DNA from 4 places in the Mycobacterium sp. DBP42 genome. Region 4 is predicted to be linked to each of the others. Evidence: riboswitches for the same ligand, from Rfam matches in the RefSeq annotation. Region 4 holds a riboswitch; each other region holds the start of a gene.
The links. A riboswitch is a leader RNA that binds a small molecule or an ion and turns the genes downstream of it on or off. The one in region 4 is predicted to bind cobalamin.

Region 1: another riboswitch for cobalamin. It lies ahead of E0T84_RS02670 (ABC transporter substrate-binding protein); the one in region 4 lies ahead of E0T84_RS01805 (CbtB-domain containing protein).
Region 2: another riboswitch for cobalamin. It lies ahead of E0T84_RS11195 (ABC transporter substrate-binding protein); the one in region 4 lies ahead of E0T84_RS01805 (CbtB-domain containing protein).
Region 3: another riboswitch for cobalamin. It lies ahead of metE (5-methyltetrahydropteroyltriglutamate--homocysteine S-methyltransferase); the one in region 4 lies ahead of E0T84_RS01805 (CbtB-domain containing protein).

Annotation. Positions count from the first base shown of each region.
Region 1 is NZ_VCMY01000002.1:33,815-38,676, forward strand. Features, by position in the region: gene tkt (transketolase) at 16-2,106, opposite strand; gene E0T84_RS02665 (heme o synthase) at 2,339-3,271, shown strand; cobalamin riboswitch at 3,277-3,445, shown strand; gene E0T84_RS02670 (ABC transporter substrate-binding protein) at 3,473-4,588, shown strand; gene E0T84_RS02675 (iron ABC transporter permease) at 4,569-4,862, shown strand, end outside.
Region 2 is NZ_VCMY01000008.1:59,799-64,660, reverse strand. Features, by position in the region: gene E0T84_RS11205 (iron ABC transporter permease) at 1-359, opposite strand, end outside; gene E0T84_RS11200 (ABC transporter substrate-binding protein) at 356-1,357, opposite strand; gene E0T84_RS11195 (ABC transporter substrate-binding protein) at 1,375-2,409, opposite strand; cobalamin riboswitch at 2,455-2,587, opposite strand; gene E0T84_RS11190 (DUF6480 family protein) at 2,620-2,868, shown strand; gene E0T84_RS11185 (GNAT family N-acetyltransferase) at 2,881-3,489, opposite strand; gene E0T84_RS11180 (CBS domain-containing protein) at 3,541-3,972, opposite strand; gene E0T84_RS11175 (ribonuclease Z) at 4,077-4,862, shown strand, end outside.
Region 3 is NZ_VCMY01000016.1:90,481-95,342, reverse strand. Features, by position in the region: gene E0T84_RS16705 (MspA family porin) at 1-267, opposite strand, end outside; gene E0T84_RS16700 (MspA family porin) at 358-1,053, opposite strand; gene E0T84_RS16695 (hypothetical protein) at 1,436-2,008, shown strand; gene E0T84_RS16690 (sensor domain-containing protein) at 2,059-2,721, shown strand; cobalamin riboswitch at 2,799-3,004, shown strand; gene metE (5-methyltetrahydropteroyltriglutamate--homocysteine S-methyltransferase) at 3,130-4,862, shown strand, end outside.
Region 4 is NZ_VCMY01000001.1:358,897-363,758, forward strand. Features, by position in the region: gene lysS (lysine--tRNA ligase) at 1-235, shown strand, start outside; gene lsr2 (histone-like nucleoid-structuring protein Lsr2) at 367-708, shown strand; gene clpC1 (ATP-dependent protease ATP-binding subunit ClpC) at 1,022-3,550, shown strand; cobalamin riboswitch at 3,606-3,731, shown strand; gene E0T84_RS01805 (CbtB-domain containing protein) at 3,760-3,975, shown strand; gene E0T84_RS01810 (CbtA family protein) at 4,000-4,764, shown strand; gene E0T84_RS01815 (histidine phosphatase family protein) at 4,771-4,862, shown strand, end outside.

The DNA of each region.
Region 1 (4,862 bases), on a different contig from region 4:
TGCCAGTCGTCCTGATTAGTTGTCCAGGGATCGTTCCGCCGCGGCCGCCACGGCCTCGGGGGTGAAGCCGAACTCACGGAACAGCGTCTTGTCGTCGGCCGAGGCGCCGTAGTGCTCGATCGACACGATCTCGCCGGTGTCCCCGACCAGCTTGTACCAACTCTGCGCCACGGCGGCCTCGACCGCCACCCGGGCCGAAACCGCAGGCGGCAGCACCGAATCGCGGTACTCCTGAGGCTGCGATTCGAACCACTCGACGCACGGCATCGACACCACGCTCGCGTTGATGTCCTTGTCCGCCAACAGCTTCTGCGCTGCGACGGCCAACTGGAGCTCGGAACCGGTGGCGATGATCACCACGTCGGGGTTCTCATCCGGGGTGCCGCCGAGCACGTAGCCACCGCGGGCCACGCCCTCGGCGCTGGTGCCTTCGATCACGGGGACGCCCTGGCGGGTCAGGATCAGCCCGACCGGGCCGGTGCTGGCGGTGCGCTCCAGGATGGTCTTCCACGCGTAGGAGGTCTCGTTCGGGTCGCCGGGGCGCACCACCGACAGGTTCGGGATCGCGCGCAGCGCCGCCAGATGCTCGATCGGCTGGTGCGTGGGACCGTCCTCGCCGAGGCCGATCGAATCGTGCGTCCAGACGTAGATCGGGTCGATGTTCATCAACGAGGCCAAACGCACGGCCGGCCGCATGTAATCCGAGAACTGCAGGAACGTGCCACCGTACGGCCGGGTTGGGCCGTGCAGCACGATGCCGGACAGGATCGCGGCCATCGCATGCTCACGGATGCCGAAGTGCAGGGTGCGGCCGTACCAGGTCGCATTCCAGTCCTCGGTCGAGATCGACGGCGGCCCAAAGGAGTTCGCGCCCTTGATCGTGGTGTTGTTGCTGCCGGCGAGGTCAGCCGAACCGCCCCACAGTTCGGGCAGCGTCTGACCGACGGCGGCCAGCACGGCACCGGAGGCGGCACGGGTGGCCACCGGCTTGGACTCGAGCTCCCAGTGCGGCAGGTCGGCATCCCAGCCTTCGGGCAGCTCACGCGCCTGCAGCCGGTCCAGCAACGCCTTGCGCTCCGGCTCCCGCTTGGCCCAGGCGTCGAAGCTCAGCTGCCACTCGTCGTGCACCTTCTTGCCGCGAGCCACCAGCTCACGGGTGTGGGTGATGACGTCGTCGCGCACTTCGAAGCTCTTGTCGGGGTCGAAGCCGAGGATCTTCTTGGTGGCCGCCACCTCGTCGGCTCCCAGTGCCGAGCCGTGCACCCCGCCGGTGTTCATCTTGTTCGGGGCCGGGTAGCCGATGATCGTGCGCAGCGCGATGAACGACGGCTTGTCGGTGACCTTCTTGGCCTCGGCGATCGCCGCCTCGATTCCGGCGACGTTCTCGCCGCCCTCGACCTCCTGCACGTGCCAGCCGTAAGCGCGGTAGCGCGCGGGCACATCCTCGCTCAACGCGATGTCGGTGTTGTGCTCGATGGAGATCTTGTTGTCGTCCCAGAACACGATGAGGTTGCCGAGCTGCTGGGTACCTGCGAGCGACGAGGCTTCGCTGGTGACACCTTCCTCGATGTCGCCGTCAGAGGCGACCACATAGATGTAGTGGTCGAACGGGCTCTCGCCCGGCGCGGTGTCGGGGTCGAACAGTCCGCGCTCGTAGCGAGCGGCCATGGCCATGCCGACCGCCGAGGCCAGCCCCTGGCCCAGCGGACCGGTGGTGATCTCCACACCCTTGGTGTGGTGGTACTCGGGGTGTCCCGGGGTGAGCGAGCCCCAGGTGCGCAGGGCCTCGATGTCGGCCAGCTCCAGGCCGAACCCGCCGAGGTAGAGCTGCAGGTAGAGGGTCAGGCTGGAATGCCCGCAGGACAGTACGAAGCGGTCGCGACCGATCCATTCGGTGTCGCTGGGATCGTGGCGCAGCTGCCGCTGGAACAACGTGTAGGCGAGGGGAGCCAGGCTCATCGCGGTACCCGGGTGGCCGTTGCCGACCTTCTGCACCGCGTCAGCCGCGAGCACCCGGACGGTGTCGACGGCAACGCTGTCGAGCTCGGTCCAGTCATCTGGGTGGTTGGGCTGGGTGAGAGCGGTGATCTCTTCGGCGGTGGTCACTAAGCTCACTTCCTCGTCTTCTATCTGCTGGCATGTGCTCGCAGTTGCCATGCTGCTACGACAAACACCCTAGTGGGGCGGACTCATCCGATGCAGACTGGTTCTCGCACCGATACCCGGTCGTTTACCCGTAGTTGCCCCGGAACAGACCCTGCGGTGCCGAGGCATTCGGGCGGCGGTCTACCATCGTGTGTAGTAGAAGCCGCGTGACGCCACCCGAGGAGTTATTTGCGTGAGCATTCGCGAGCGCCGGCTCATCAATGGGGCGCCGAGCCGAATACGGACCACGTTCCTGTCGTATCTGGCATTGACCAAGCCGCGCGTGATCGAGTTGTTGCTGGTCACCACCATTCCAGCGATGCTGTTCGCGGACCGCGGCACGATTGACCCGCTGCTGATCCTCAACACCCTGATCGGCGGTGGGCTCGCGGCGGCCGGCGCCAACACGCTCAACTGCGTGGCTGACGCCGACATCGACAAGGTGATGAAGCGGACCGCGCGCCGACCGCTGGCCAAGGCTTCGGTGCCTACCCGCCACGCCCTGATCTTCGGGCTCGTGCTCTCGGTCACGTCCTTCTGCTGGCTGTGGTGGACCTCGAACCTGCTGTCCGGGTTACTGGCCGTTGCCACGATCGCGTTCTACGTCTTCGTCTACACGTTGCTGCTCAAACGCCGCACCTCGCAAAACGTGGTGTGGGGCGGCGCGGCCGGTTGCATGCCGGTGATGATCGGCTGGTCCGCGGTGACCGGCACGATCCAGTGGCAAGCGTTGGTGATGTTCCTGATCATCTTCTTCTGGACACCGCCGCACACCTGGGCACTGGCCATGCGATACAAGGACGACTACAAGGCGGCCGGGGTGCCGATGTTGCCCGCGGTGGCCACCGAGCGCGAGGTTACCCGCCAGATCCTGATCTACACCTGGCTGACAGTGCTCACCACGCTGGTGCTGGCGCTGGCCACCGGATGGCTCTACGGCGCGGTGGCCCTGCTGGCGGGCGCGTGGTTCCTGGTGATGGCGCACCAGCTGTACTCCGGGGTCAAGCGCGGCGAGCCGGTGAAGCCGCTGCGGTTGTTCCTGCAGTCGAACAACTACCTGGCCGTGGTGTTCTGCGCGCTGGCCATCGATTCGGCGCTGGCCCTGCCGACGATCTTCGGTCACTGAGCCCGCACCGGACCGTGGGCTAGGGTATCCACGATCCATAACGCGATGGGACCCAGGAAACCGGTGTGAATCCGGTGCGGTCCCGCCACTGTGACCGGACCGCGAACCTCGATGCATCCAACGGGGTAGCTCAGTCCGGGAGCCACGACACTGACCCATCGCGGACAACATCCACGGAGCGCGGACTCCCGGGAGGTATTCGTGAGCGGTCAGTTCATCGCGCGCCGGAAAATGTTGGGCGGAATCCTGGCCACCGCCGCGGCATCGGTGGTGGGCGTCGGGTGCGGACGGGCCGAATCAGGCAGTGGGGTCGGGGCCGTCACGGTCACCGATCTCGCCGGTGCGACCGTGCAGTTGCCGCGGCCGGCCCGGCGGGTGGTGACCATCCCGAAGCCGGCCGCGTCGATGATGGTGGCCGTCAACGGCGGACCCGAGGTTCTGGTCGGCATGAACGCCGCCTCGCGTTCTGCGATCGAGGACAGTTTCATCGGCGCGGCGTATCCGGGGCTGCTGACGGTTCCCACCGACGTGGCAGGCGCCGAGTTCGCACCGAACGTGGAGAGCGTGCTGGCGCTGGACCCGGATGTGGTGATCCAGTGGGGCGACCGTGGCCCTGGCATCGTTGAACCATTGCAGAATGCCGGGTTGACCGTGGCGCAGCTGCGTTACGGAACCCAGCAGGATCTCGAGGACGCGGTTGCGCTCTACGGCGAACTGCTCGGCAAGCCGGAGCGGGCCGCGGCACTGATCGGTTGGATGCGCGATCGAATGCGGTTGTTGCGCAGTGAGATTCCGGTGCCCGATGCCAGCTCGACGCGGCCATCGGTGCTGTACCTGCGGGGCGCCGCCGACACGCTGGATGTGGGCGGCCGGGCGTCCTACAACCACTTCGTCACCGAACTCGTCGGTGCCCGCAATCCCGCTGTGGAGATCGACGCCGACGAGGCCCCCATCGACACCGAGCAGCTGCTGAGGTGGGATCCCGACATCGTCCTGCTGGGCAACTTCGGTCCGAAGCTGCCCGCAGATCTTTACCGTGACCCGGCGCTGGCGAGCCTGCGGGCCGTGGCGCAACGTCGGATCTACAAGGTGCCGTTGGGCGGATACCGGTGGGATCCCCCGAGCCAGGAATCACCTTTGATGTGGCAGTGGTTGGCCGGAGTGGTCCACGGGACCGGGGCACCCGGCCTGCGCGCCGAAGTGGCCAGGCAGTACGCGCTCTGGTACGGCACCGAACCCACCGATGCGCAAATCGGCGAGATCCTCTACTCCACAGCCAATTCCGACTCCAGTGACTATGTTGACTTCGGCCGCTGAGCGCTCGGCCGTATCCAGCGTCCGTACCGCGTATCTCGTCATTCCGGTGGGTGTCGTGCTGGTGGCCGTCATCGCGCTTGCCGTGGGCAGGTACTCGGTCGCGCCGGATCAGGTCGTGCGGATTCTGCTCGGTCGGCTGCTGCCGCTCGAGCAGACCTGGACTGCGGCCGAGGATGCTGTCGTGCTCAACGTCCGGCTGCCCCGCGTGTTGTTGGCCATTCTGGTCGGCGCGGGACTCGCCGGCTGCGGGGCCGCGCTACAAGCGGTGTTCGGC
Region 2 (4,862 bases), on a different contig from region 4:
CCGACGCCGAGCACCGCGACCAGCACGGCACCGGTAGAGGCACCCGAGGAGATGCCCAGCACGAACGGGTCGGCCAAGGGATTGCGGAGCAGGGACTGCAGTATCGCCCCGCACAAGGCCAACCCGGCCCCGGCGATCGCCGCCAGGACGACCCGCGGCAATCGCAATTGCCAGACGATGCTCTCCTGCAGCCGGGTCGCCCCCGACGGCCCCGCGCCGAGACGGTCGCCGACAATGCGATACACGTCCCCCACCGACAATGCGGCCGGTCCGATCGTGATGGCCACCGCGGCGGAGAACACCACGAGGACCACTCCGGCGGCCCACAGACCGCCGATCCACGTGGTGCGAAGTCTCACGGCGCCGCGCCAAATCCGAGTTCGGCCAGGCCCTTTGCCACTTTCTCAGCGCCGTCGACGGTGCGGATCGACGGGTTGAGGTCCGCCCCGTTCACCACGATGTAGCGACGGTGCCGCACTGCGGTAAGTCCCTGGGTGAGCGGATTCGACTCCAGGAACTCGATTTTGGTCTCCAACGCGTCACCATCGATCGTGCGTCGGCTCAGGTCGGCGAGGACCAGCACGTCCGGGTCGCGGTCGGCCACAGTCTCCCAACTCACCTGCGGCCATTCATCGGTGGTGTCGGCGAACACATTGCGGGCCCCCACCGACCCAGCGATCACGCCGGGAGATCCGCAGCAGCCGGCGAAGTAGGGAGCACGGATGTCGGAGAACCAGAACGCCATGTCGACGCCGAACGGGACCCCGGCGATGCGGTCCAACCGGGCGCGCAGCTGCGCGATGAGCCGGTCGCCGCGATCGGCGACATCGAATATCTTCGCCAGTTCACCGATTTCGGTGTATATCGCCTCCATCTCGAACGGCGTGGTGCGCGCACCGTCGCCATTGACCGCGGTCTTTCCCTCGCAGTCGCTGGGTGCCAGATACGTCGGGACACCGAGGCGTTCGAACTGTTCGCGGTCGGCGACGCCGCCGGGCCCGAGGGTTCCGCCGAAGGAGGCCGACACGAAATCGGGTTCGGCGCCGAGCACGGTCTCCAGCGACGGCTTGTTCACCGCCAATCGCGGTACCCGGGCGTTTTCGCCGTCGAGATCGGCGCGGACGGGGTCCGTCCACGTCGCGGTGCCGACCATGCGGTCCGCCAGGCCCAGCGAAAGCAGTATCTCGGTGGAACCTTGGTTCAGCGAGACAGCACGCCGCGGCGGCGCACCGATCACCACTTCCCGGCCGCAATTCCGCACCGTCAGTGGGTATCCGGGCGATTCGGCCGGATCCGGGACCGCGTGGGTGGACTGAGCGCATCCCACCAACGACCACGCGCTCACCACCCCGACCATCAGGCGGGCCGCGCGGTTCACCGGGCCAACCCGAAGGCCTTGAGACCGGCCGCCAATTTCACCACCGCGTCGACCTCGCGGATCCCGGGATCCAGTTCGGACCCGCTCAGCACGACGTAGCGCTTGTTTCGCACCGCGGTCATGTTCCTGGTCACCGGATTCGACTCCAGGAATGTCATTTTCGACTCCAGTGCGTCCCCGTCGACACGCCTTCGGTTCAAGTCGGCCAGTACCAACACGTCGGGGTCGCGGTCGGCCAGCGCCTCCCAGCTGACCTCCGGCCAGTCCTCGCGGGTATCGGCGAAGACGTTGGTGACGCCGAGTTCGCCGGCATACAGTCCCGGCGCCGAGCAGCAGCCCGCGAGATACGGCGTCCGCAGTCCCGAGAACCAGAACGCCACACTGACATCCGGCTCGGTGGTGGACGGAATGTCGTCGAGCCGCCGGGTGAGCCGGTCGATGAGGTCCTGGCCGCGCTGTTGCACATCGAAGATCTGGGCGAGTTCGCGTATCTCCCGATACAGGGCATCGAGCATCAGCGGTTCGGTGCGGGTGACGGTCTCACCGTCGACACTCGCGCCCGTACACACCGAAGGCGATTGGTACGTAGGGATTCCCAGCTGAGCGAACCGGCTGCGGTCGGCGACCACGGCTGAGGTGTAGGTGTGTGCGCTGGCCGAGGTGACCAGGTCCGGCTCGGCTGCCAGGACCGTCTCCAGTCCAGGATCGTTGTCTGCGAGCCGGGGCACGGTGGCGTTGTCCGCCGCGAGTTCGGGAAGCACCGGATCGAACCACGTCGAGGTGCCGACCATCCGATCGGCCAGCCCGAGCGACAGCAGGATTTCGGTCGACGCCTGGTACAGCGAGACCGCCCGCCGCGGCGGTCCCTCGAAAGTGACGTTCACACCGCAGTTCTCGATGGTGAGCGGATAGCTGGTCGAGTCAGCTGCGGAAGCTTCACCGGCCGTCTGCCCTGCCGCAGACTCTCGATGACCGCAGGCCACCGTGACCGACAACGCGACAGACAACAGGGACAACAGTGCGGTGAGCACGCGCACGGTCAAACTTCCTTTGATCCAGGGCCCAATCGCGGAGCCGTCAACGGTCATTCCGACCCCAGGTGATCGGACTCGAGGCGATGCCTCATACCGTTGCGCGTCAGTTCCGGCTTTTCACCGGATTCCCCTGTTGGTCGGCATTCGCACTGTAACAGCCGCGACGCAGCGTGATTGCCCGCGCTCGACAGCGGGCATCCCTAGGCCATGACCGCGCTACCACCAGATCCCGACCCAGCCGAGACACCGGATCTGCAACCCGGCGGTGGCGTCGCGCCCGGCGCCACCCCACCGGACTCGGCGCAAACCTCGGGACTGGGCGAACCAGAACCGCGGCCCAGGCACAAGTACACCCCCACTTCGGTCACCGCGATCGCCGGTTTGGTGCTGCTGATCGCGGTGTTCGTCGCGGTAGGCGTCCTGCTCATCATGAAGATGACCGGGGTCTTCGGATAGCCGGGCGACAGATCAGCGCGGCGCCCGCCACATTGCCGTCATGATCGGTCCACCGTCGGGAAGGACGATCTCCCCGGTGACCTCGAACCCGAAACGCAGGTAGTAGGGGATGTTGTCGGGGTTGCTCGACTCCAGGTAGGCCGGGGCGTGTTCGGCGTCCACCCGATCGAGGCGCGATTGCATCAGGGCATGTCCGAAACCGCCGCCGCGCACCGTCGGATCGCTGCCGATCACGGCCAGATACCAGTGCGGTTCCTCGGGATGGTGCTGCTTCATGAGCTCGACGACCTGTTGGCCCCGTCGCGTGTCGCGGCCGAACGCACGCACCATCGAGGGCAGCATCCGCAGTTCTTCGCCGGCAGTCTGCTTCCAACAGCCGGGCCCGTCCCACAAGGCGGCCGCGCCGATCTCGCCATCCCGGCCGGCCACCTCGGCACCGCCGCCGGCAAGGAAGTGGTGACGCGTGATCGCTGCGAACATCCGCGGCAGACCTTTGGCCCGGCGGGCATCGTCAGCCAGGATCCACGACATCACCGGGTCATGATGGAAGGCCCGCCCCAGGACGGCGGCAAGCCGCGCCACGTCGGACTTGTTCGGGGGACGGACGTCAACGGCAGCCACACGCCCACCATCGCACAAGATTTGTGGTTTCGGTGCTCAGGAGGCCAGCGGTCAACGCCCCTGGGTGATGTAGGCCTGCAGCTGTTCCTGCTCAGCCTCGAGTTCTTCCATCCGGGTCTTGACGATGTCGCCGATGCTGACGATGCCGGCCAGCCGCCCACCGTCGAGCACGGGAATGTGACGCACCCGGTTCTCGGTCATCAGAGCACTGAGGTGATCCACGGTGTCGCGCGGCGTACAGGTTGCCACCACCGTCGTCATGATCTCCGACACCGGTTGGGCAAGCAGGCTGCTGCCCCGTTCATGCAGATTGCGCACCACATCACGCTCCGAGACGATGCCGGCCAGCCCGCCGGGCCCGATCACCACCATGGCACCGATGTTCAGCTCGGTCAGCCCGGCCAACAGCTCCGTCACGGTAGTCTCCGGCGAAATCGTCACCACCGCCGCGCCCTTGTTTTTCAGCACGTCCGCGATTCGCATCGGCAACCTCCGATCGTGATCCACCTCACACCAGGCTAGGTCGGTGGCGGTCAGTAAGAAAGAAGCCACGCCTGATTGAGCCGGAACGGAGTAGGAATGAGGTCATGATCGAGGTCACGCTGCTCGGCACCGGTAGCCCGATTCCTGATCCGGAGCGGGCCGGACCGTCGACCCTGGCGCGCGCAGGCGACCAGATGTTTCTGATCGACTGCGGCCGCGGGGTGCTGCAGCGCCTGGCCGCGGTCGGCGCGGGTGCCAACCAGCTCAGCGCATTGCTGCTGACCCACCTGCACAGCGATCACATCGCCGACCTGGGCGATGTGATCATCACCCGCTGGGTGAGCACATTCACCCCGGATACACCGCCCCTGCCGATCATCGGCCCGCCCGGGACCGCGGAGGTGGTCGACGCGACGTTGCGCGCGTTCGGCCATGACATCGGCTACCGCATCGCCCACCACGCCGACCTCACCGGTCCACCACAGGTGGACGTTCGTGAATACACCGACGGGATGGTGTGGGATCACGACGGCGTGCAGATCCGTGTCGCCCCCACCGATCATCAGCCGGTGACCCCGACGATCGCGTTCCGATTCGAACACGGCGGGGCCTCGGTGGTGGCAGCCGGCGACACCGTGCCATGTCCCAGCTTGGACGCCCTGGCCAACGGCGCAGGAGCCTTGGTGCACACCGTGATTCGCAAAGACCTGATCGAACTTCTTCCCCAGCAACGGATCCGCGACATCTGCGACTATCACTCCTCGGTGCAGGAGGCGGCGGCCACCGCCGCGCGGGCCGGCGTCGGGATCCTGATCCTCACCCACTATGTGCCCGGCATCGCCGCGGGCACCGAGGACGACTGGCGGGCGCTGGCCGCCTCGATATTCGAC
Region 3 (4,862 bases), on a different contig from region 4:
CTCGCGTGACGAGGCAGCGGTGGTCAGAGGTGCCACCGGCAGCTGGCTCTCGTCTTTCGCCGAGACGGTGAGCGTCCAGCCGTCCGGGGTGGTGACGACGCCCGGCTCGGCGGATGCGACGAGTCCGTTGTCCGGTGGGGGGCCGGCATCGACAGGTTGTGCGGCCGGTTCCACCGGTGGCGGTGGTGGATCCGCCGACGCGAGGGGCGGCAACGCAACCGGGGCGAGCAGGCAGGCAGCAGCCAAGATGGCGAAACGATTCAACATGCGGGAACTTGTGCCTCTCGTGGGGTTCGAATCCGAGGGATCGGCGTGGTGATCAGTGCGGATCATGGTCGGTGTGTTTTCGGGGGAGGGTCAGACGACCTTGGTGACACCGAGGTAGGTGATGACGTCATCGGTGTTGTCGGTTGAGCTGGTCAGCGTCGCGTAGGTGCGGATGAACGACTGGCCGGCGCACTGATCGAACTTGATGCGGACACCCGTGATAGTGACGCGGGTGCCGGTGCCCTTGAACGACTTCTTGTCGATCGGAACGATGGTGACGGTGCCCGGCTTCAGGTACACCTTGCCCTGCAAGCTGATTCCGGTGCCGAGGCTGGCGTCGCCGGCGGAGCCGGTGAACGGAATCTTGATGCCCGGCGAGAAGCTGAGGCCGGGGTTTATCTCGGTTTCGTCGCTGACGATGCCGCAGCCGATCTGGGCGCCGGCCTCCAGTGTGCCGCCGGTGAGCTTGGTCTTGCCGCCGCCCGAGACTTTCCCGGTGAAGGTGCCGCCGACAAGGTATTCCCGGGATGACACCGCGGTGGTCAGCGGCGCGACCGGCAGCAGGGTCTCGTTGGAGCCTGCCACTGTCACGTGCCAGCCATCCGGGGTGTCCAAGACGCCGGGAGGAGAAGACGGCACCGCGCCGGTATCCGGTGGGGGCGGTGCCGGCGCGGCGGCCGCTGCAGCTGCGGCCGGGTCCGGCGGCGGATCTGCGGATGCAAGGGGCGCAATCGCTACGGGGGCCAACATGCAGACTGCAGCCAGGGGGGCAAAACGACTGAACATGCGTGAACTTGCGCCTCTCGTGGGACTGGCCCCTGTCGTCCTGCGACACGTCGTGGTCGCCAGAACCCAACGGGGCCAAGGAATCTGTCGCGACGAATCATGAACCTATTGCGTTTCGGTTCGGTGAACAATGCCCCAACAGTCGCCGCCGCATTCCCGTCCGGCTGAGGGTTCCTCAGCTGTGAAGTTTCTGGGAAATCCCCTGTGCTGCAGCGTATTCCGCAATTGAGGAAAGCGGGGCGCCAGCGGCACGCGATGGACGACGTGTGGAGGGGGCAGATTGGCAGGCTGTTCACTTTCTGGACATGTGAACCCTCAACGGTGTGGTGACTCGGAGGTACGGCGAAAGCGCCGGAACTGCCACCGACTGAAGGAGGAATCGTTGAGGTCGTTTCAGGTGTACCAGCGAGGGCTGGTATCGCTGATCGTTGCCTTCAGCATCGGTTTCGCTGCCACGCCGATGGCTGTCGCCGAACCTGGTGATGAGGCCGGTGCTCCCGGCCCCGTGCTGCCCGAGTTGCCCCCGGTGCCGGCCGCCGGTCCGGTACCGGTGCCGGTCGCCGGCACCGATGACCCCGGTGTACCTGCGGTTACGGCCTGCTCGACGTTCGCCGACGCGCTCGATTCGGCGTCGACGTTCTACGGCGACTTCGCTGATTCGATCGAGGGTGTGGAGCGGCCCGACTACCGGGATCCGACCATCAGCACGACGAACACGAGCGGTCGGACCGCGCTGCGCGAAGCGGCCGCGTCGGCACTGAACGCTGCCGGCACGCCGGGACTGCCGCCCGATATCGCAAACCCCATGCGGGCATGGTCCTTCGGCGCCACCAAGCTGCTCTTGAAGATGGGGCTGCGCAGCGGCGGTCAGTCGCTCAATGACACCGCCACCCAACTCAACAACGATGCCACCAATGCGCAGATGGCTTGCGCCGCAGCGGGAACCCACGCCTGATGCGCGTGGTCACACCGTGCTGTAAGCAGAGGAATACCGTGCTCGGCGTTGTGTTTTCGTTGATCATGCTCGTGCTGCCGGCCACCAGCTGTGCCGACAACGGCGACAAGGCTCAGGGGCCGCCGGAAGAAGTGCCCAAGTCGGCCCTCGAGAGGCTGCTGCTCACCACCGATCAGGTCAACGCCATGATGACGACCGTTGGGATGGTGGCACATCCGCCGGTCACCGAGATGAACGACCATCGCAACCTGCTGCCCAATCTGAATTGTCTGGGCGCGTGGCAGGTGAACGAGTCCGCCATCTACGGCGACCGTTGGACCGCCATGCGCCAGGTGCTGCTACGCGGTCCCGACAGGGACAACTGGGACAACCTGCTGGTGCAGTCGGTGGTGATCTTCCCTTCGACACAAGAAGCCGCCGACTTTCTCGATCAGTCGGCCGATCGCTGGTCGAAGTGCACCAACCACAATGTGAACATCACGCTCAACGGGCAGCCGCTGCCCAGGTGGCGCAGCGGCGATCTGATCGAGACGGATTCGGAGCTCACCTTGCCGTTCACCCGTATTGACGGGGACCAGACCCGCGCCTGCCAGCGTGCGCTGGCGGTGGCCGCCAACCTTGTGATGGATATCCAAGCGTGTAAGCCGGGAGGGTCCTCGGTGACCCAGGCCGCTGAGGTGGTGGACAAGATCAAGGCCGCGATGGCGCGCTGACCGGTACCCGCCGCGCTGCGGCGGGTAGTCTGAGGCGCGCAGCTGGTTTGTCGGTACCGGGGTGTTTGCGGAGCCGACATCGAACGCCGCAGGCTGGTTGAGATGTGGCGTGAGAGGGAACCCGGTGAGAATCCGGGACTGTCCCGCAGCGGTATGCAGGAACGACCGCCGTCATCAGCACTGGCACGCAGGGAACTGCGGCCGGGAAGCGACGGCCAGTAGGGGCGCGGTTTTCCGTGCGTGCCTGTGAGTCCGAAGACCTGCCAGCCGTACCGGGCGCGCCGCGTCCGGTGGTTCATCGCCTCGCGGAATGGGCAGTGGCCGAAAGTAGTTCGCTCGTGGCGGGTGGCTGCGTTCGGTTCGGTGTCTCCTGGCGGTGGCCATCCCCGTATGTTGAAGGACGTCGTCATGAGCACAACCGCAGCACCCTTCGCCGCCACCATCCTCGGGTCGCCCCGAATCGGGCCGAACCGCGAACTCAAGCGCGCAGTCGAGAAGTACTGGGCCGGCCGCATCGATCGCGACGAACTCGAATCCGTGGCCGCCGGCCTGCGTCGCGACACGTGGGCGTCAATGGTCGCAGCCGGGCTGGACTCGGTCCCGGTCAACACCTTCTCGTACTACGACCAGATGCTCGACACCGCAGTTCTTGTCGGCGCACTGCCGCCCAGGGTGGCCGATGTGCCCGACGACTTGGACCGCTATTTTGCCGCGGCGCGAGGCAACGATGACATCGCGCCGCTGGAGATGACCAAGTGGTTCGACACGAACTACCACTACATCGTGCCGGAGATCGGGCCAGAGGCCACCTTTACCCTCAACCCGGACAAGGTGTTGGGGGAGTTGGAAGAGGCACGTGCACAGGGGATTACGGCGCGACCGGTGGTTGTCGGCCCCATCACCTTTCTGACGCTGTCGAAGGCCGTCGACGGTGCGGACGCGCCACTGGCTCGCCTCGATGATCTCATCGATGTCTATTCCGAACTGCTGGGATTGCTGGCAGATAGGGGAATCGAGTGGGTCCAGCTCGACGAGCCGGTGTTGGTGACCGACATCGTCGACAATGCGGCCGAACTCGCCGAGCGGACCTACAACCGTCTCGGTGGACTGGCCAAGAGACCTTCCGTCTTCGTCGCAACCTACTTCGGAGAGCTGAGCGATGCGCTGCCCGCGCTGGCGCGCACGCCGGTCGAGGCCATCGGCGTCGATCTGGTTGCGGGAACTGGTGCTGCCCTGGGCGCAGTGCCGGAGCTCGCGGACAAGCTCCTGGTGGCGGGTGTGGTCGACGGGCGCAACATCTGGCGCACCGACCTGGAGGCCGCTCTGGGCACCTTGTCCGCGCTGCGGGAAGCGGCCGCGGCGATCGTCGTTTCTACGTCGTGCTCGACACTGCATGTGCCCTACGCCCTCGATGCCGAGGACGACCTCGACCCGGCGCTGCGCAGCTGGCTGGCCTTCGGTTTCGAGAAGGTCACTGAAGTGGTGGCGCTGGCACGTGGTCTCAAGGACGGACGCGACGCCATCTCGGCGGAGATCGCTGCGTCCCATGCGGCCATCGAGTCGCGCAAATCCGATCCGCGACTGAACAACAGCCGAGTCCGGGAACGGATCTCGGCGATCGTCGCCTCGGGCGCCAAGCGTGGATCGGCCGATCAGCGTCGCGCTGCACAGCAGGACCGGCTGAAGCTGCCTGCTCTGCCCACCACCACGATCGGGTCATACCCGCAAACCTCGGCCATTCGCATCGCCCGTGCCGACCTCAGGTCGGGCAAGATCGCCGCCGCGGAGTACGAGCGCAGGATGAAGGCCGAGATCGCCGAGGTGATCAAGCTGCAGGAGCAGCTGGGCCTGGACGTGCTGGTGCACGGTGAACCCGAGCGCAACGACATGGTGCAGTACTTCGCCGAGCAGCTCGACGGGTTCTTCGCCACACAGAACGGCTGGGTGCAGTCCTATGGCAGCCGCTGCGTGCGACCGCCGATCCTCTACGGGGACGTGACGCGGCCGAAGCCGATGACGGTGGAGTGGATCACGTACGCGCAGTCACTCACCGACAAGCCCGTCAAGGGCATGCTCACCGGTCCTGTCACCATCCTGGCCTGGTCGTTCGTCCGCGATGATCAGCCGTTGGCGGATACGGC
Region 4 (4,862 bases):
CGAACTCGTCGACCCGGTGATCCAGCGGCAACGGTTCGAAGCCCAGGCCCGTGCCGCGGCCGCCGGTGACGACGAGGCAATGGTTCTCGACGACGATTTTCTCGCCGCATTGGAGTATGCGATGCCACCCACAACGGGCACCGGAATGGGTATCGATCGCTTGTTGATGGCACTGACGGGCTTGTCTATTCGGGAGACGGTTTTGTTCCCGATTGTTCGCCGGCACACTAACTGAGCCCGAGTGCCGATCCGCTGCGATCGTCTCGCTGTTGGAAATATGTGCGTTTCTGTGGCACATTAGGGCACGGGTGCAGGATACTCAGGCGTAGTCACCAATGCGTATGCAGAAGGGTTCGGTGCGGGGTAATGGCGAAAAAAGTGACCGTCACGTTGGTCGACGATTTCGACGGTGAGGCCACCGCCGATGAGACTGTCGAATTCGGCCTCGACGGCGTCACGTATGAGATCGACCTTTCGTCCAAGAATGCCACGAAGCTCCGTAACGATCTGAAGCAGTGGGTGGAGGCCGGACGCCGAGTCGGCGGACGCCGGCGCGGACGCGCAGCGGGCCCGGCCCGTGGCCGCGGCGCGATCGATCGTGAGCAGAGTGCCGCCATCCGTGAATGGGCCCGCCGCAACGGGCACAACGTGTCCACCCGCGGCCGGATCCCCGCGGACGTCATCGACGCCTTCCACGCCGCAACATAAACGACCGCAACTTGACCGACAGTTGCCAGCTCCGGACCGGTGAGATTTCCCGGTCCGGAGTTTTTCGCTAGTGGCGAACCCGTTGGGACCGGAATTCGGAAACGATTCGCCGACCGGCGGCGTTGCTCATCTGCAGCACTAGATGTGGACAGCTCGTACCGGGTACCGCCCCTGCGGAACGGACCGCCAACCTCCGCGCCCGGGACGGCCGCCCATTAGAGTGGACGGTAGGTACTACGTGCGGGCTATGAGAAAACCGACAGAACGCAGCCGTACGCGGGTACCGCTAGCGATGGAGAGCAGGTAACCACCGATGTTTGAGAGATTTACCGACCGTGCCCGCAGGGTCGTCGTCCTGGCGCAAGAAGAAGCCCGGATGCTCAACCACAACTACATCGGGACCGAGCACATCCTGTTGGGTCTGATTCACGAGGGCGAAGGCGTCGCCGCCAAGTCGCTGGAGTCGTTGGGCATCTCGCTGGAAGGCGTGCGCAGCCAGGTCGAGGAGATCATCGGCCAGGGTCAGCAGGCCCCGTCCGGGCACATCCCGTTCACGCCGCGCGCCAAGAAGGTGCTGGAGCTGTCCTTGCGCGAGGCGCTGCAGCTCGGCCACAACTACATCGGCACCGAGCACATCCTGCTCGGTCTGATCCGCGAAGGTGAAGGCGTCGCCGCCCAGGTGCTGGTCAAGCTCGGCGCCGAGCTGACCCGCGTGCGCCAGCAGGTCATCCAGCTGCTGAGCGGTTACCAGGGCAAGGAGGCCGCCGAGGCCGGCACCGGTGGCCGTGGGGGCGAGTCGGGCAACCCGTCGACGTCTCTGGTGCTCGACCAGTTCGGCCGTAACCTGACCGCCGCCGCCATGGAGGGCAAGCTCGATCCGGTCATCGGCCGCGAGAAGGAAATCGAGCGCGTCATGCAGGTGCTGAGCCGCCGCACCAAGAACAACCCGGTGCTGATCGGCGAGCCCGGCGTCGGCAAGACCGCCGTTGTCGAGGGCCTGGCACAGGCCATCGTTCACGGCGAGGTTCCCGAGACGCTCAAGGACAAGCAGCTCTACACGCTCGACCTGGGTTCGCTGGTCGCGGGCAGCCGCTACCGCGGTGACTTCGAGGAACGCCTCAAGAAGGTGCTCAAGGAGATCAACACCCGCGGCGACATCATCCTGTTCATCGACGAGCTGCACACGCTCGTCGGCGCGGGTGCCGCCGAGGGCGCCATCGACGCCGCGTCGATCCTGAAGCCCAAGCTGGCCCGCGGCGAGCTGCAGACCATCGGTGCCACCACCCTCGACGAGTACCGCAAGTACATCGAGAAGGACGCCGCCCTGGAGCGCCGGTTCCAGCCGGTCCAGGTGGGTGAGCCGACGGTCGAGCACACCATCGAGATCCTCAAGGGTCTGCGTGATCGTTACGAGGCGCACCACCGCGTCTCGATCACCGACGGCGCGCTGGTGGCCGCCGCCACTCTGGCCGACCGCTACATCAACGACCGGTTCCTGCCGGACAAGGCGATCGACCTGATCGACGAGGCCGGCGCCCGGATGCGTATCCGCCGGATGACCGCTCCGCCAGACCTGCGCGAGTTCGACGAGAAGATCGCCGACGCGCGCCGGGAGAAGGAGTCCGCGATCGACGCGCAGGACTTCGAGAAGGCGGCGAGCCTGCGCGATCGGGAGAAGACTCTGGTCGCCCAGCGCGGTGAGCGTGAGAAGCAGTGGCGCTCAGGCGATCTCGACGTTGTCGCCGAGGTCGACGACGAGCAGATCGCCGAGGTGCTGGGCAACTGGACCGGTATCCCGGTGTTCAAGCTGACCGAGGCCGAGACCACGCGCCTGCTGCGCATGGAGGACGAGCTGCACAAGCGGATCATCGGCCAGGAGGATGCCGTCAAGGCCGTCTCGAAGGCGATCCGCCGTACCCGCGCCGGTCTGAAGGACCCGAAGCGCCCGTCCGGTTCGTTCATCTTCGCCGGCCCGTCCGGTGTCGGTAAGACCGAGCTGTCCAAGGCGCTGGCCAACTTCCTGTTCGGCGACGACGACGCGCTCATCCAGATCGACATGGGCGAGTTCCACGACCGCTTCACCGCGTCGCGGCTGTTCGGTGCCCCTCCGGGCTACGTCGGCTACGAAGAGGGCGGCCAGCTCACCGAGAAGGTGCGCCGCAAGCCGTTCTCGGTCGTGCTGTTCGACGAGATCGAGAAGGCCCACCAGGAGATCTACAACAGCCTGTTGCAGGTCCTGGAGGACGGACGTCTCACCGACGGACAGGGCCGCACGGTCGACTTCAAGAACACGGTGTTGATCTTCACCTCGAACCTGGGCACCTCCGACATCAGCAAGGCGGTCGGACTGGGCTTCAGCCAGGGCGGCGGGGAGAACAACTACGAGCGGATGAAGCAGAAGGTCAACGACGAGCTCAAGAAGCACTTCCGGCCGGAGTTCCTCAACCGCATCGATGACATCATCGTGTTCCACCAGCTGACGCAGGACGAGATCATCCAGATGGTCGACCTGATGATCGGCCGGGTCGGCAACCAGCTCAAGACCAAGGACATGGCCATGGAGCTGACCGACAAGGCCAAGGCCCTGCTGGCCAAGCGAGGCTTCGACCCCGTGCTCGGTGCCCGGCCCCTGCGCCGCACCATCCAGCGCGAGATCGAGGATCAACTGTCCGAGAAGATCCTGTTCGAGGAGCTCGGGCCCGGCCAGTTGGTCACGGTCGACGTCGAGGGCTGGGACGGCGAAGGTGCCGGCGAGGACGCGAAGTTCACGTTCTCGGGCGCGCCCAAGGCGGCCGGCTCCGATGGTCCGGACCTGGCCAAGGCCGGAGCCACTGCGGAATAACTGCACATGAGAAACGCCCCCACCCATCGGTGGGGGCGTTTTTCGTCCTGCCGATGGGTCGATCGCCTGCGCCGGTAGTTACGATGCTGATGTAATCGACAGGAACAGGAATCTGGTGAGAGTCCAGAGCGGCCGCGCCACTGTTAACAGTCAGACCCTGACCTGTCGCGACACGGACTGGGACGCGAATTCCCGGAAAGGACCACCCGATGGCTTCCACTGACGCACGCGCCAGCCACGCTCGGCCGATCGACCTGTCGGCCACCAAGGCGGTGCTCTGGCTGACCCTGACGGCGTTCGTGGCGCTGCTGGCCCTCTATTTCGTCGGAATGGACCAGGGCGCAACGTCGGTGTTCGGTAACAACACCTACGTGCACGAGTTCGTGCACGACGCCCGCCACCTGCTCGGTTTCCCCTGCCACTGACCCGCGGGCGAGATAACCGAGCCAATGGAAAGACAGATCATCGGGCGCGGCATCTTGGCCGGCGCCCTGGCAGGTGTGCTTGCTTTCGGATGGGCGAAGCTGCTGATCGAACCGATCATCGGCAGGGCGATCGACTTCGAGAACGGTGTCGGCGCAGCGGATGAAGCCGCGGAGCATTCACACGGCGCCGGTGGGCATTCCCACGGCGGTGAGAGCGTCGAGGTGTTCACCCGCGGCGTGCAATCCAACGTCGGCATGGGCCTCGGCGTCCTGATCTTCAGCGTCGCGATGGGCGCCCTGCTGGCCGTCGTGTTCTGCGCGGTCTACGGCAGGGCCAACCTGTCGGCGCGCGCGTTGGCTGCATTGACGGCCGGCGGCATGCTCGTCAGCCTGTGGATCGTCCCGGCGCTCAAATACCCGCCGAACCCGCCGGCGGTCAGCCTCGACGAGACCATCCAGCAGCGCACCCTGCTGTACCTGCTATTGGTGGTGCTCTCGGCAGGGTTGTTCGTCGGTTCGGTACTGCTGGCGCGCCGGCTGACACCGAAGCTGGGGGTGTGGAATGCGTGCCTGGTAGGCGTCGCGGACTATGTGGTCTCGATGGCCGTGGTCTTCCTGATCCTGCCGGGCATCCACGAGACCCCGTCGACGTTCCCGGCCGACGATCTCTACCAGTTCCGCCTGTTCTCGCTGGGCACGCAGGTGGTGATATGGGCGACGATCGGTCTGGTGTTCGGGGCGATGGCGTCGAGGTTGTTGGAAGGTAAGCGGGAGTCAGTGTCGGCGTGAGTCCCAGTGAGTGAGGTCGTCCGGCTGACGTTGGTGTCTCACGCCATGACCGACGCCACGGCAGCCGGCCGGTTTCCCACCGACGAGCCGCTGAATGC